One region of the Streptomyces sp. NPDC052701 genome, then DNA from elsewhere that is predicted to be linked to it. Evidence: riboswitches for the same ligand, from Rfam matches in the RefSeq annotation. Region 1 holds a riboswitch; each other region holds the start of a gene.

Region 1 (3,266 bases):
TCGTCATGATCAGGTCGTCGAAGTCGAGGGCGTTCGCCTCGCGCAGCCGCGACTGGTAGAGGGCGTAGGCCTGGGCGAGGGTCTTCTCGAAGCCGTCGGAGGCCTGGGCGGCGAAGTCCTCCTCGTCGATCAGCTCGTTCTTCAGGTTGCTGATCTTGGCGCTGAACGACTTCGGCGGGAACCGCTTGGGATCGAGGTCCAGGTCGCGGCAGACCAGGGCCATCAGGCGCTTGGAGTCGGCGGCGTCGTAGATCGAGAACGACGAGGTGAAGCCGAGCCTCCTGGACTCGCGGCGCAGGATGCGCACGCACGCGCTGTGGAAGGTCATCACCCACATCGCGTTCGCGCGCGGGCCGACGAGCTGCTCGACGCGCTCCTTCATCTCGCCGGCGGCCTTGTTGGTGAAGGTGATCGCGAGGATCTGGCCCGGGTGGACGCCCCGCTCCGCCAGCAGGTGGGCGATGCGGTGGGTGAGCACACGGGTCTTGCCGGAGCCGGCGCCGGCCACGATGAGCAGCGGGGAGCCGGAGTGCACCACGGCGGCGCGCTGGTTGTCGTTCAGCCCCTGCAGGAGCGCGGCGGGGTCCACCACCGGGCGCGCGGCGCCGTCGCGGTAGTAGGGGTCCCGGTCCGGCGGCACGTCGAACTTCCCGCCGAACAGATCGTCCGGAATCGGCTCCGGTACGTGATCGTCGTCGGGCGGCGGGGGTTCCTCCGCGTGGCCGTGCGGGGCCTGGAGGTCCGCCAGGAAGCTGTCGTCAAAGAGGCTGCTCATCGCTCTCCGAGTCTAGGGCGCTCCACCGACAGCCGCTGCCGCCCCGGGAACATCGCCGGCTCCGGGCCGCCGACGGCCCCGGAAGCCCGCACTCCCCCGGGCCCGCACTCCCGACGGTTCCTCACCCTGCATCACCGCCCTGTCACGGTGAGCGACCTCCCGAGGAAGGTCACGAAAATGTATCGGGCATATCACCCATCAACCTTCACAAGGACGACACGAGTTGGCTACCGTGCGGGCGGGCCGTACGACCCCCACCGGCGAACGACGCCGGGCCGCGCGGCCTCCGCCGAGTCCGGTGTGCCGTCGCGGCAGCCGGAGCCGGGGACCCAACCGAGACCTTGGGGTGAATCGGCCCGCCTTCCCCGCGGGAAACGGCCGTAGGGCAACCCTTCCGAAGCACGTCCGCCCGAACCCGACAGCTAACCCGGTAGGCGGAACGTGGAAGGAGTCGCCTCCCTTGGCGTCGCAGCACCGCAAGCCGCGCCCGGCGGGTTCACGCGTGACCGGTATGCGCACCCCCGCCCTCGCCACCGCCGCCCTCACCTCCGTGGCCCTGCTCTCCCAGACGGCCGACGCCGCTCCCTCGGCCGACGACAGGCCGAGCCTGGAGGAAATCGAGAAGAAGGTCGACGACCTCTACCGGCAGGCCGAGTCGGCGACCGAGAAGTACAACGCGGTCAAGGAGAGGACCGCGAAGCAGCGCAAGCGCGTCGACACCCTCCTGGACGACGTGGCCGAGCGCACCCAGAAGCTCAACGAGGCGCGGGGGGAGCTGAGTTCCTTCGCCGCCGCCCAGTACCGGACCGGCGCCGCCGCCCCGGACACCGCGACGTTCCTGCTGGCGGACTCGCCGCAGGACTACTTCGACCGGACCCAGCTGATGGACCGGCTCACCGGCCGTCAGAAGGAGGCGGTCGACGACTACGTCACGCAGCAGTCCGAGACGATGAGGAAGCGCCAGGAGGCAACCCGGAGCCTCGAGACGCTCACCGAGTCGCAGGGCGACCTGAGGACGGCCAAGGCCACCGTCCAGCGGAAGCTCGCCGACGCGCGCGAGCTGCTGTCGCGGCTGACCGCCGAGGAGCGGGCGCGGCTGGCGGCGATCGAGGAGCGCGAGCAGGAGGAGGCCGCCCGCAAGGCCGCCGAACTCGCCCGCCGGCAGGCGGAGCAGCGGGCCCGGGAGGACGCCCGGCAGCAGGAGGACGGCACCTCCGGCACCTCCGACACGTCCCCGGCCCCGGCGCCGGCCCCGGTTTCCCCCTCGGCCGGCTCCTCGTACGCCACCAAGGCCGGGAAGGCCGTCGCGTTCGCCCGCGCCCAGATCGGCAAGCCGTACGTGTGGGGCGCCACCGGCCCCGGCTCCTACGACTGCTCGGGCCTCACCCAGGCCGCCTGGAAGGCCGCGGGCGTCGACCTCCCGCGCACCACCTACGACCAGGTCGACGCCGGCACCACGGTGCCCCTCGCGCAGGCCCGGCCGGGCGACCTGGTCTTCTTCTACGACGGCGTCACCCACGTCGGGCTCTACGTCGGCAACGGGATGATGATCCACGCCCCGAAGCCCGGCACGTACGTCCGTGAGGAGTCGGTCTACTACGACGGCGAGTCGTCGATCCACAGCGTGGTGCGCCCCGCCTGAGCCCGCGGGGCGGCAGCGGCGACGGCGGGGCGACGAGGGTCCGGGCGCGGTCGGGCGTCACGCCCGCGGCGCCGGGAAGCTCAGGTCCACAGCACGGCGATGAAGACGTTCGCCGTGGTCAGCAGGCCGACCAGGCCGAACAGGCCCTTGTCGGCCTGCTCGTCGTCCCGCTTCACGTACACGAGCCCGAGGATCACGACCAGCAGCGCCAGTTTCACACCGATCTTGATGTTGTCGACGGGCTGGTCGTCGGCCTGGTTGAGGCCGACCAGGATCGCTCCGGTGACCAGCATCGTCAGCGCGCCGTGCAGCATCGCGGGGCTGAAACGGGCGGTGCCCCGGCCCATGGCCTTCATCTGGGTGAGGAAGCCGCCGAGGAGGGCGGCGATGCCGATGATGTGCAGGCCGACGAAGAGGTGGATGAGTACGTCCATGGGGCCGGAGCCTAATCACGGGCCCAGGGCCGTCCGACACCGGCCCGATGCCTCCCGGCACCCGCACATATGGGGCCATAGCACTCCACCGTCCCGGTATGCCCCGGATTCCCGCACATCGGTCATCGCACTGGGTGAAGGCGACGGCGGCGGGACGGGATCACGGTCGCACACGGTCACCTTCCGGTCTCCTCGGGGCAGTTCCGCGCAACCCGTCACCGGCCGGCGGGGGGAGGCCTAGCGTCCTTCGGCGGGTGCCCGGCTCCCCACCGCCGCCCGGGCCAGGGGCGGCAGCCGGACACCACCGCCGAGAAGGTGCGGCGGCGGCCCGCTCCCCCTGTGCGGGCCGCCGGGCGCGCGAGGCAGCCCGGCGACGGCCGTCCGTCCCGGCTGCCGTGCGCCGCACCGGGCGGTC
Region 2 (3,266 bases), on a different contig from region 1:
GGCCGGGCTGCTGCTGGCGATGGGCATGCACGCGCTGTGGAACGGCTCGTCGACGCTCGGCGAGTACGGCTTCTTCGCGGTGTACGCGGCGTTCATGATGCCGGCGTTCGGGGTGCTGACCTGGCTGGTGATCTGGACGCGGCAGCGCGAGCTGAGGACCGTGCGGGACGAGCTGCCCGCGTACGCGGCGGCCGGGTGGCTGACGCCGGCCGAGCCGTTCGCGCTCGGCTCGATGCGGGCGCGGCGGATCGCCCGGCGGTACGCCCGGCGCCACGCCGGGAGACGGGCGGCGCGGGCGGTGACGGAGTACGAGGCGTACGCCACCTCGCTGGCGTTCCTGCGCCACCGCGGTCGCCGGGGCGGGGCGGGCGCCGACTTCGTCCCCCGGGAGAGGGAGCTGCTGCACGAGCTGTGGAGCCGGCGGGACGCGGCCCGCCCGGCGCTGGACCACGCGGCCCGGATCGTGGCTCCGCCGGTGCCGGTGGCCGTACCTCGCTGGCCGGTGCACGGGGCGTACGGGACGCACGGAGCGTATGGAATGCACGGGCCGTACGGGATGCACGGGGCGTACGGGGCGTACGGTCACCCGGGGATGCCGTACCCCGCGTACAACCCGTACCGCTCCTGAACCAGGCCCGGGCCGACGCCTCCGTCGGCCCGCGGACCTCGTCCCCCGTGAGCCGCGGTTCCGCCACCGCCGGCCGGCAGCCCTGACGTCGGGGGGACGTCGTCAGGACCGCCGGGGTCCGGGTCCGGGGACGGAGGGGCGGGCGGAGGACGTCAGGGGTTGAGGCCCTTGCTGCGCAGCCAGGCCAGCGGATCCACCCCGTTGGCGGAGCCGGCCGGATGGACCTCCATGTGGAGGTGGGCCCCGGTGACGTTGCCCGTGGCGCCGACGCGGCCGATGACGTCGCCGGTGTTGACCTTCTGGCCGACGCTGACGCTGATGGAGGACTGGTGGGCGTACCAGATCTCCGTGCCGTCGTCGAGGGTGAGCACGGTCTTGTAGCCGTAGGACCCGTCCCAGCCGGCCGAGGTGATCGTGCCGCTGTGGACGGCCTTGAGGAGGGTGCCGGTGGGCGCGGCGAAGTCCAGGCCGGTGTGGTAGCCGGAGGACCAGTAGGCACCGGCCTGACCGAACGTGGAGGTGATGGTGTACGAGGAGGTCGGCAGCGCGTACTGCTTGGCCAACTGGGCGAGCCGCTCGGCCTCGGCCTTCTTGCGGGCCTCCTCCTCCGCCTTCGCCTTGGCGGCGGCGGCCTTGGCCTCGGCCTCCTTCTCCGCCTTGGCGGCGGCTTCCGCGGCGGCCTTCTCGGCGGCGGCCACGGCCTCGGCGGCGGCCTTGCTCTCGAGCTGGTCCTGCTGCTGCTCGGCCTGGGCCATGATGCGGGCGCGCAGCGCCTCGCCGGCGTCGGCGGCGCCCTGCGCGGTGTCCGCGGAGGTCACGCCGACGCTGCTGAGCGGGGTGGCGGGCTCCTCGGGGGTTTCCTCGTCGGAGATGAGGGAACCCACGTTGGGAAGGTCCGGCATGGAGATGGACACCGGCGGCTTGCCGGTCTGGGCGCTGGCCATGCCGCCCGCGCCGACGGCCGCTATGACGCCGACACCGAGGACGGTGGAGCTGCGGGCGAGCCCGCCGCGCTGCTTGGCGACGCGATGCCGACCGCGTACGGGGCGGATGGACTCCTCGGTGGGGTTCCACTCCTCGAACGGGCCCTCGTCGGTGCGGTGACCGCCGTAGCCGAAGGTGTCGGTGCGCTCGCTCGGCACGAACGGGGCCGCGGGGGCAGGCCGGTTGGACGCCACGTAGGCGTACTCCTTTCCTTCCGTCTCCGCCTACCGGGTTAGCTGACGGGTTCGGAGCAGGAAGGTCTCCTACGCGCGTATACCGGCCGTGCTGCCACGGCGGTATCCGCTCGATTCACCCCAAAGTGGTGGTTCCCCGGTTCCCTTGCGGGATTCGGCGCGTGCGCACGGAGCCGCCTCGTGTGACGGCTGGGACGACCGCGCTGCGTTATCGAACGTTAATGTACGCAGGGCACGGATTCCAAGCCGTTCCGCTTGATCGTTAGCGATTTTCGCGAGGACTTACCCGCCACCACCGGGGCGAATCGGGCGAGTTGACCCCGCCTCAAACCACCCATACATTCTGACGGTACGTCAGTCCTCATGCGGAGTGAGGCGATTCGGTCACGTGGCGTGACAAAGGTCAGGGGTTCACGCCGGACCCTGCCCCGATTCCGCGCATGGAAAACATTCCGGAAACACTCAGGGCCGGAACTCGATGAGTTCCGGCCCTGGGCCTTCAGTAGCGGGGACAGGATTTGAACCTGCGACCTCTGGGTTATGAGCCCAGCGAGCTACCGAGCTGCTCCACCCCGCGTCGGTATGACACCAGTGTACGCCATGCGCGGGACGGCGAGCGCACACATGACCGCCCGCCGCCCCTCACCAGCCGTTCCCGGCGCCGAATGTGGCGCCCGTCACCCCAGCAGGTGACGGTTCGGGGCCTTGGCCCGCTCCTCCAACTCCGGCAGTACGACGACCTCGGCGCCCCCCGCCGCGAGCACCCCGCTCCCGTCGGCCCCGGTCACGAACGTGTCGGGCTCGCGCCAGGCCGTGACGACCCGGCGCACGCCCGCGTCCAGGATCAGCCGGGCGCACGGCGCGGGCCGGGACGCCCGCCGGGCGCACGGCTCCAGGCTGCTGTAGAGCGTCGCGGTGGCCAGGCGCGGATCGGTCGGGTCGGCCTTCGCCAGTGCCGCCTCCTCGGCGTGCGCCACCGGATCCCCGCCCTCCCGCGAGTGGCCCCGGGCCAGCTCGGTGCCGTCGGCCGCCACCACCACCGCGCCCACGCTGAACGCGGTCCCGGAGGGCGGGCACCGGTCCGCCAGCTCGCAGGCGAGGGCGAGCCAGCGGTGGTCCGCGGCGGACGGCAGGGGGCCGGTGCCGGGGGCGGTGGGCTCGTAGCGCATGAGGACGACGTCCCCGACCGGCCGCGTCTCGACGAGGCGCAGACGGCCGCCCTGGTAGCCGCCCGGGCCGAAGAGCCGGGGCGCGTCGGGGTCACCCACGAAGAGCGGGGCGAGGACGAGCTGGAGCTCGTCGGCCAGGCCCTGGGTGAGGAGCTGGGTGTGGACCTGCCCGCCGCCCTCGACCATGAGCCGCCGTACGCCGCGCACGTCGTGCAGGTGTGTCAGGAGGCGTCGCCAGTCGAGCTCGGCGCCGAGCGGGACGACGTCGGCCGCGACGCCGAGGGCATGGGC
Region 3 (3,266 bases), on a different contig from region 1:
TCCACCCCCAGCCGCAGGCGGGCGAGCCCAGGCCGTGGGCGTTCCCCGCCCCCGAGCGCGGCGCGCTCGACAACGGGCTCACGGTCCTGCGCTGCCACCGCCCCGGCCAGCAGGTCGTCGCCGTGGAGGTGCTGCTGGACGCGCCCCTGGACGCCGAGCCGACCGGTTTCGACGGCGTCGCCACGATCATGGCGCGGGCCTTCTCCGAGGGCACCGACAAGCACTCCGCCGAGGAGTTCGCCGCCGAGCTGGAGCGCTGCGGCGCCACCCTCGACGCGCACGCCGACCACCCGGGCGTCCGGCTGAGCCTGGAGGTTCCGGTCTCCCGCCTCGCCAAGGCGCTCGGCCTGGTCGCCGACGCCCTCAGGGCGCCGGCCTTCGCGGACGGCGAGATCGAACGGCTGGTGCGCAACCGCCTCGACGAGATCCCGCACGAGCTGGCCAACCCCGCCCGCCGCGCCGCCAAGGAGCTCTCCCGGCAGCTGTTCCCGGCCCACTCGCGGATGTCCCGGCCCCGCCAGGGCACCGAGGAGACGGTCGCCGAGATCGACCCGGCGGCCGTGCGCGCCTTCTACGAGAAGCACGTCCGCCCCGCCACCGCGACCGCCGTGGTCGTCGGCGACCTCACGGGCATCGACCTCGACGCGCTGCTCGGCGACACCCTCGGCGCCTGGACCGGCTCCGCGGCCGAGCCGCGGCCCGTGCCGCCGGTGACCGCCGACGACACCGGCCGGGTCGTGATCGTGGACCGCCCCGGCGCCGTCCAGACGCAGCTGCTCATCGGCCGGACCGGCCCGGACCGGCACGACCGGGTGTGGCCCGCGCAGGTGCTCGGCACGTACTGCCTCGGCGGCACCCTCACCTCCCGCCTGGACCGCGTCCTGCGCGAGGAGAAGGGCTACACCTACGGCGTGCGGTCGTTCGCGCAGGTGCTCCGGTCCACGCCGGAGGGCACGGGCGCCGCGATGCTCGCCATCAGCGGCTCCGTCGACACCCCGAACACCGGGCCCGCCCTGCACGACCTGTGGACGGTGCTGCGCACGCTCGCCGCGGAGGGGCTCACCGACGCCGAGCGCGACGTCGCCGTGCAGAACCTGGTGGGCGTGGCACCGCTGAAGTACGAGACCGCCGCGGCCGTCGCGAGCACGCTGGCCGACCAGGTCGAGCAGCACCTGCCCGACGACTACCAGGCCACGCTGTACCGGCAGCTGGCCGCGACCGGCACCGTGGAGGCCACCGCGGCGGTCGTGAACGCCTTCCCGGTGGACCGCCTGGTGACCGTCCTCGTCGGTGACGCGAGCCGGATCGAGGAGCCTGTCCGGGCCCTCGGCATCGGTGAAGTCACCGTGGTTTCCGCCGAGTAGGGGCACACGCGCGGGAGCCCTGGTGACCCATGGGTCACCAGGGCTCCCTTATGCCCGAATTGGGGCGGAGGTTGTCTGTCTGCCCTGTGGGATGCGCTACAAAAGGCGTGTTCCGTTTGAGGATTGAAAGTCGTCCCGTTTAGCTTCGTCCGGGCTGTTCGTCAGGCAGTGCGCCGCGCCCGCGGCAGCGGACAGCCATCGCCGAGTCCCCGTACGGCGCGAGCCAGGGGAGCCGGGGACCCACCGCACCACGTCCCTGGGGTGAATCGGACGCCCGCGCGAGCCGCGAGGGGGTCCGTAGGAGACCTTCCTGCTCCGAACCCGTCAGCTAACCCGGTAGGCGAGAAGGAAGGAAAGGACCAGCACACTTCATGGCGTTCACCCGCGCCACCGGGAAGCACCGTCGTCCCCGCCGGATGCCGCGCGGCACCGCCCGCGCGGCGGGCGTCGCCGCCCTCGCCACCACCGGCGTCGTCGGCACCGTCGCGGCCCCGGCGTTCGCCGCCGCCGAGCCCGTCGTCGAGCCCGCCGTCGAGCAGACCGCCCTCACCCCCGTGGTCACCATCGGCGACTCCGTGGCCGACCAGATCGACGCCCAGGCCGCCGCCCAGAAGCAGGCCGCCGAGGAGGCCGCCGCCGAGCGCAGGGCCGCCGAGGAGGCCGCGCGCAAGAAGGCCGCCGCGGCGGCCGAGAAGGCCCGCGAGGACAGGGAGCGCGCCGCCCGCGAGGCCGAGCGCGAGCGCCTCAACGCCTTCGTGTCGCCCATCGCCGGCTCCTACGTCTCCACCGGCTACAAGGCCGGGGGCGCCGTGTGGTCCTCCGGCAGCCACACCGGCGTCGACTTCCACGCCGCGAGCGGTACGCCCGTCCAGGCGGTCGGCACGGGCACCGTGGTCGAGGCCGGCTGGGGCGGGGCGTACGGCAACCAGGTCGTGATCAGGATGAACGACGGCACCTACACCCAGTACGGGCACCTGTCGTCGGTCGGCGTCTCGGTCGGCCAGAAGGTCACCCCGGGCCAGCGGATCGGCCTGTCCGGCGCGACCGGCAACGTCACCGGGCCGCACCTGCACTTCGAGGCCCGCACGAGCCCCGAGTACGGCTCCGACATCGACCCCGTCGCCTACCTGCGCTCGCACGGCGTGAACATCTGACGCGCCCCGGCGCGCACGGCGTCGCCGCCCGGCGACAGGCGGCCCGGTTCCGCCCGGCCCCGGCCCCCGAGCCGGGGCTTTCGCCGTTCGGGGCGCCGTTTCGGGCGCCCGGCTGTCCAAAAAATATCCATGGTTTCCGGTCCGCCGTCGGAAATTCCGGCTCATTGCAATAGAGTCACGGAACACGCGTCCATCGTCGGCGTTTCACGTGGATAAAGGCGGAGGTCGGTCATGCGTATTCCGGCGCACTCGGTGTGCACCGCGATCCGGGACGACATCGTCGCGGGTATCCACGAACGCGGCAGCCGGCTCACCGAGGAACTGCTCGCACGCCGCTACGGCGTCTCGCGCGTCCCCGTCCGGGAGGCCCTGCGCACCCTGGAGGCCGAGGGCTTCGTGGTGACCCGGCGGCACGCGGGCGCGTGCGTGGCGGAACCCACCGCGCAGGAGGCCGCCGACCTGCTGGAGATGCGCGTGCTCCTGGAGCCGCTGGGCGCCGCCCGCGCCGCCCGGCGGCGCACCGAGGCCCATCTGAAGGTCCTGCGCGGCCTGGTGAGGCTGGGACAGGAGCGCGCCCGCGGCGGCGGCGAGGATCTGCGCTCCCTGGGCGGCTGGTTCCACGAGACCCTCGCCCAGGCCTGCGGCAGCCCCGCGCTGACGTCGATGCTGATCCAGCTGCGCCACAAGATCACCTGGATGTACTCCGTGGAGGCGCCGGCCGACCCCCTGGAGTCCTGGGCGGAACACG

The links. Region 1 has a riboswitch for cyclic di-AMP ahead of AB0L29_RS19670 (NlpC/P60 family protein). Riboswitches for the same ligand answer to the same signal wherever they lie in the genome.
Positions count from the first base shown of each region.
Region 2: another riboswitch for cyclic di-AMP. It lies ahead of AB0L29_RS32015 (M23 family metallopeptidase); the one in region 1 lies ahead of AB0L29_RS19670 (NlpC/P60 family protein).
Region 3: another riboswitch for cyclic di-AMP. It lies ahead of AB0L29_RS21800 (M23 family metallopeptidase); the one in region 1 lies ahead of AB0L29_RS19670 (NlpC/P60 family protein).

Region 1 covers NZ_JBFATO010000016.1:39,774-43,039, reverse strand. Annotated here, with positions in the region: gene pcrA (DNA helicase PcrA) at 1-775, opposite strand, end outside; cyclic di-AMP (ydaO/yuaA leader) riboswitch at 1,053-1,228, shown strand; gene AB0L29_RS19670 (NlpC/P60 family protein) at 1,287-2,417, shown strand; gene AB0L29_RS19665 (hypothetical protein) at 2,498-2,851, opposite strand.
Region 2 covers NZ_JBFATO010000044.1:53,562-56,827, reverse strand. Annotated here, with positions in the region: gene AB0L29_RS32020 (PrsW family intramembrane metalloprotease) at 1-628, shown strand, start outside; gene AB0L29_RS32015 (M23 family metallopeptidase) at 781-1,806, opposite strand; cyclic di-AMP (ydaO/yuaA leader) riboswitch at 1,819-1,976, opposite strand; tRNA gene AB0L29_RS32010 (tRNA-Met) at 2,310-2,383, opposite strand; gene AB0L29_RS32005 (dihydrofolate reductase family protein) at 2,484-3,266, opposite strand, start outside.
Region 3 covers NZ_JBFATO010000019.1:24,983-28,248, reverse strand. Annotated here, with positions in the region: gene AB0L29_RS21805 (pitrilysin family protein) at 1-1,364, shown strand, start outside; cyclic di-AMP (ydaO/yuaA leader) riboswitch at 1,554-1,721, shown strand; gene AB0L29_RS21800 (M23 family metallopeptidase) at 1,736-2,518, shown strand; gene AB0L29_RS21795 (GntR family transcriptional regulator) at 2,750-3,266, shown strand, end outside.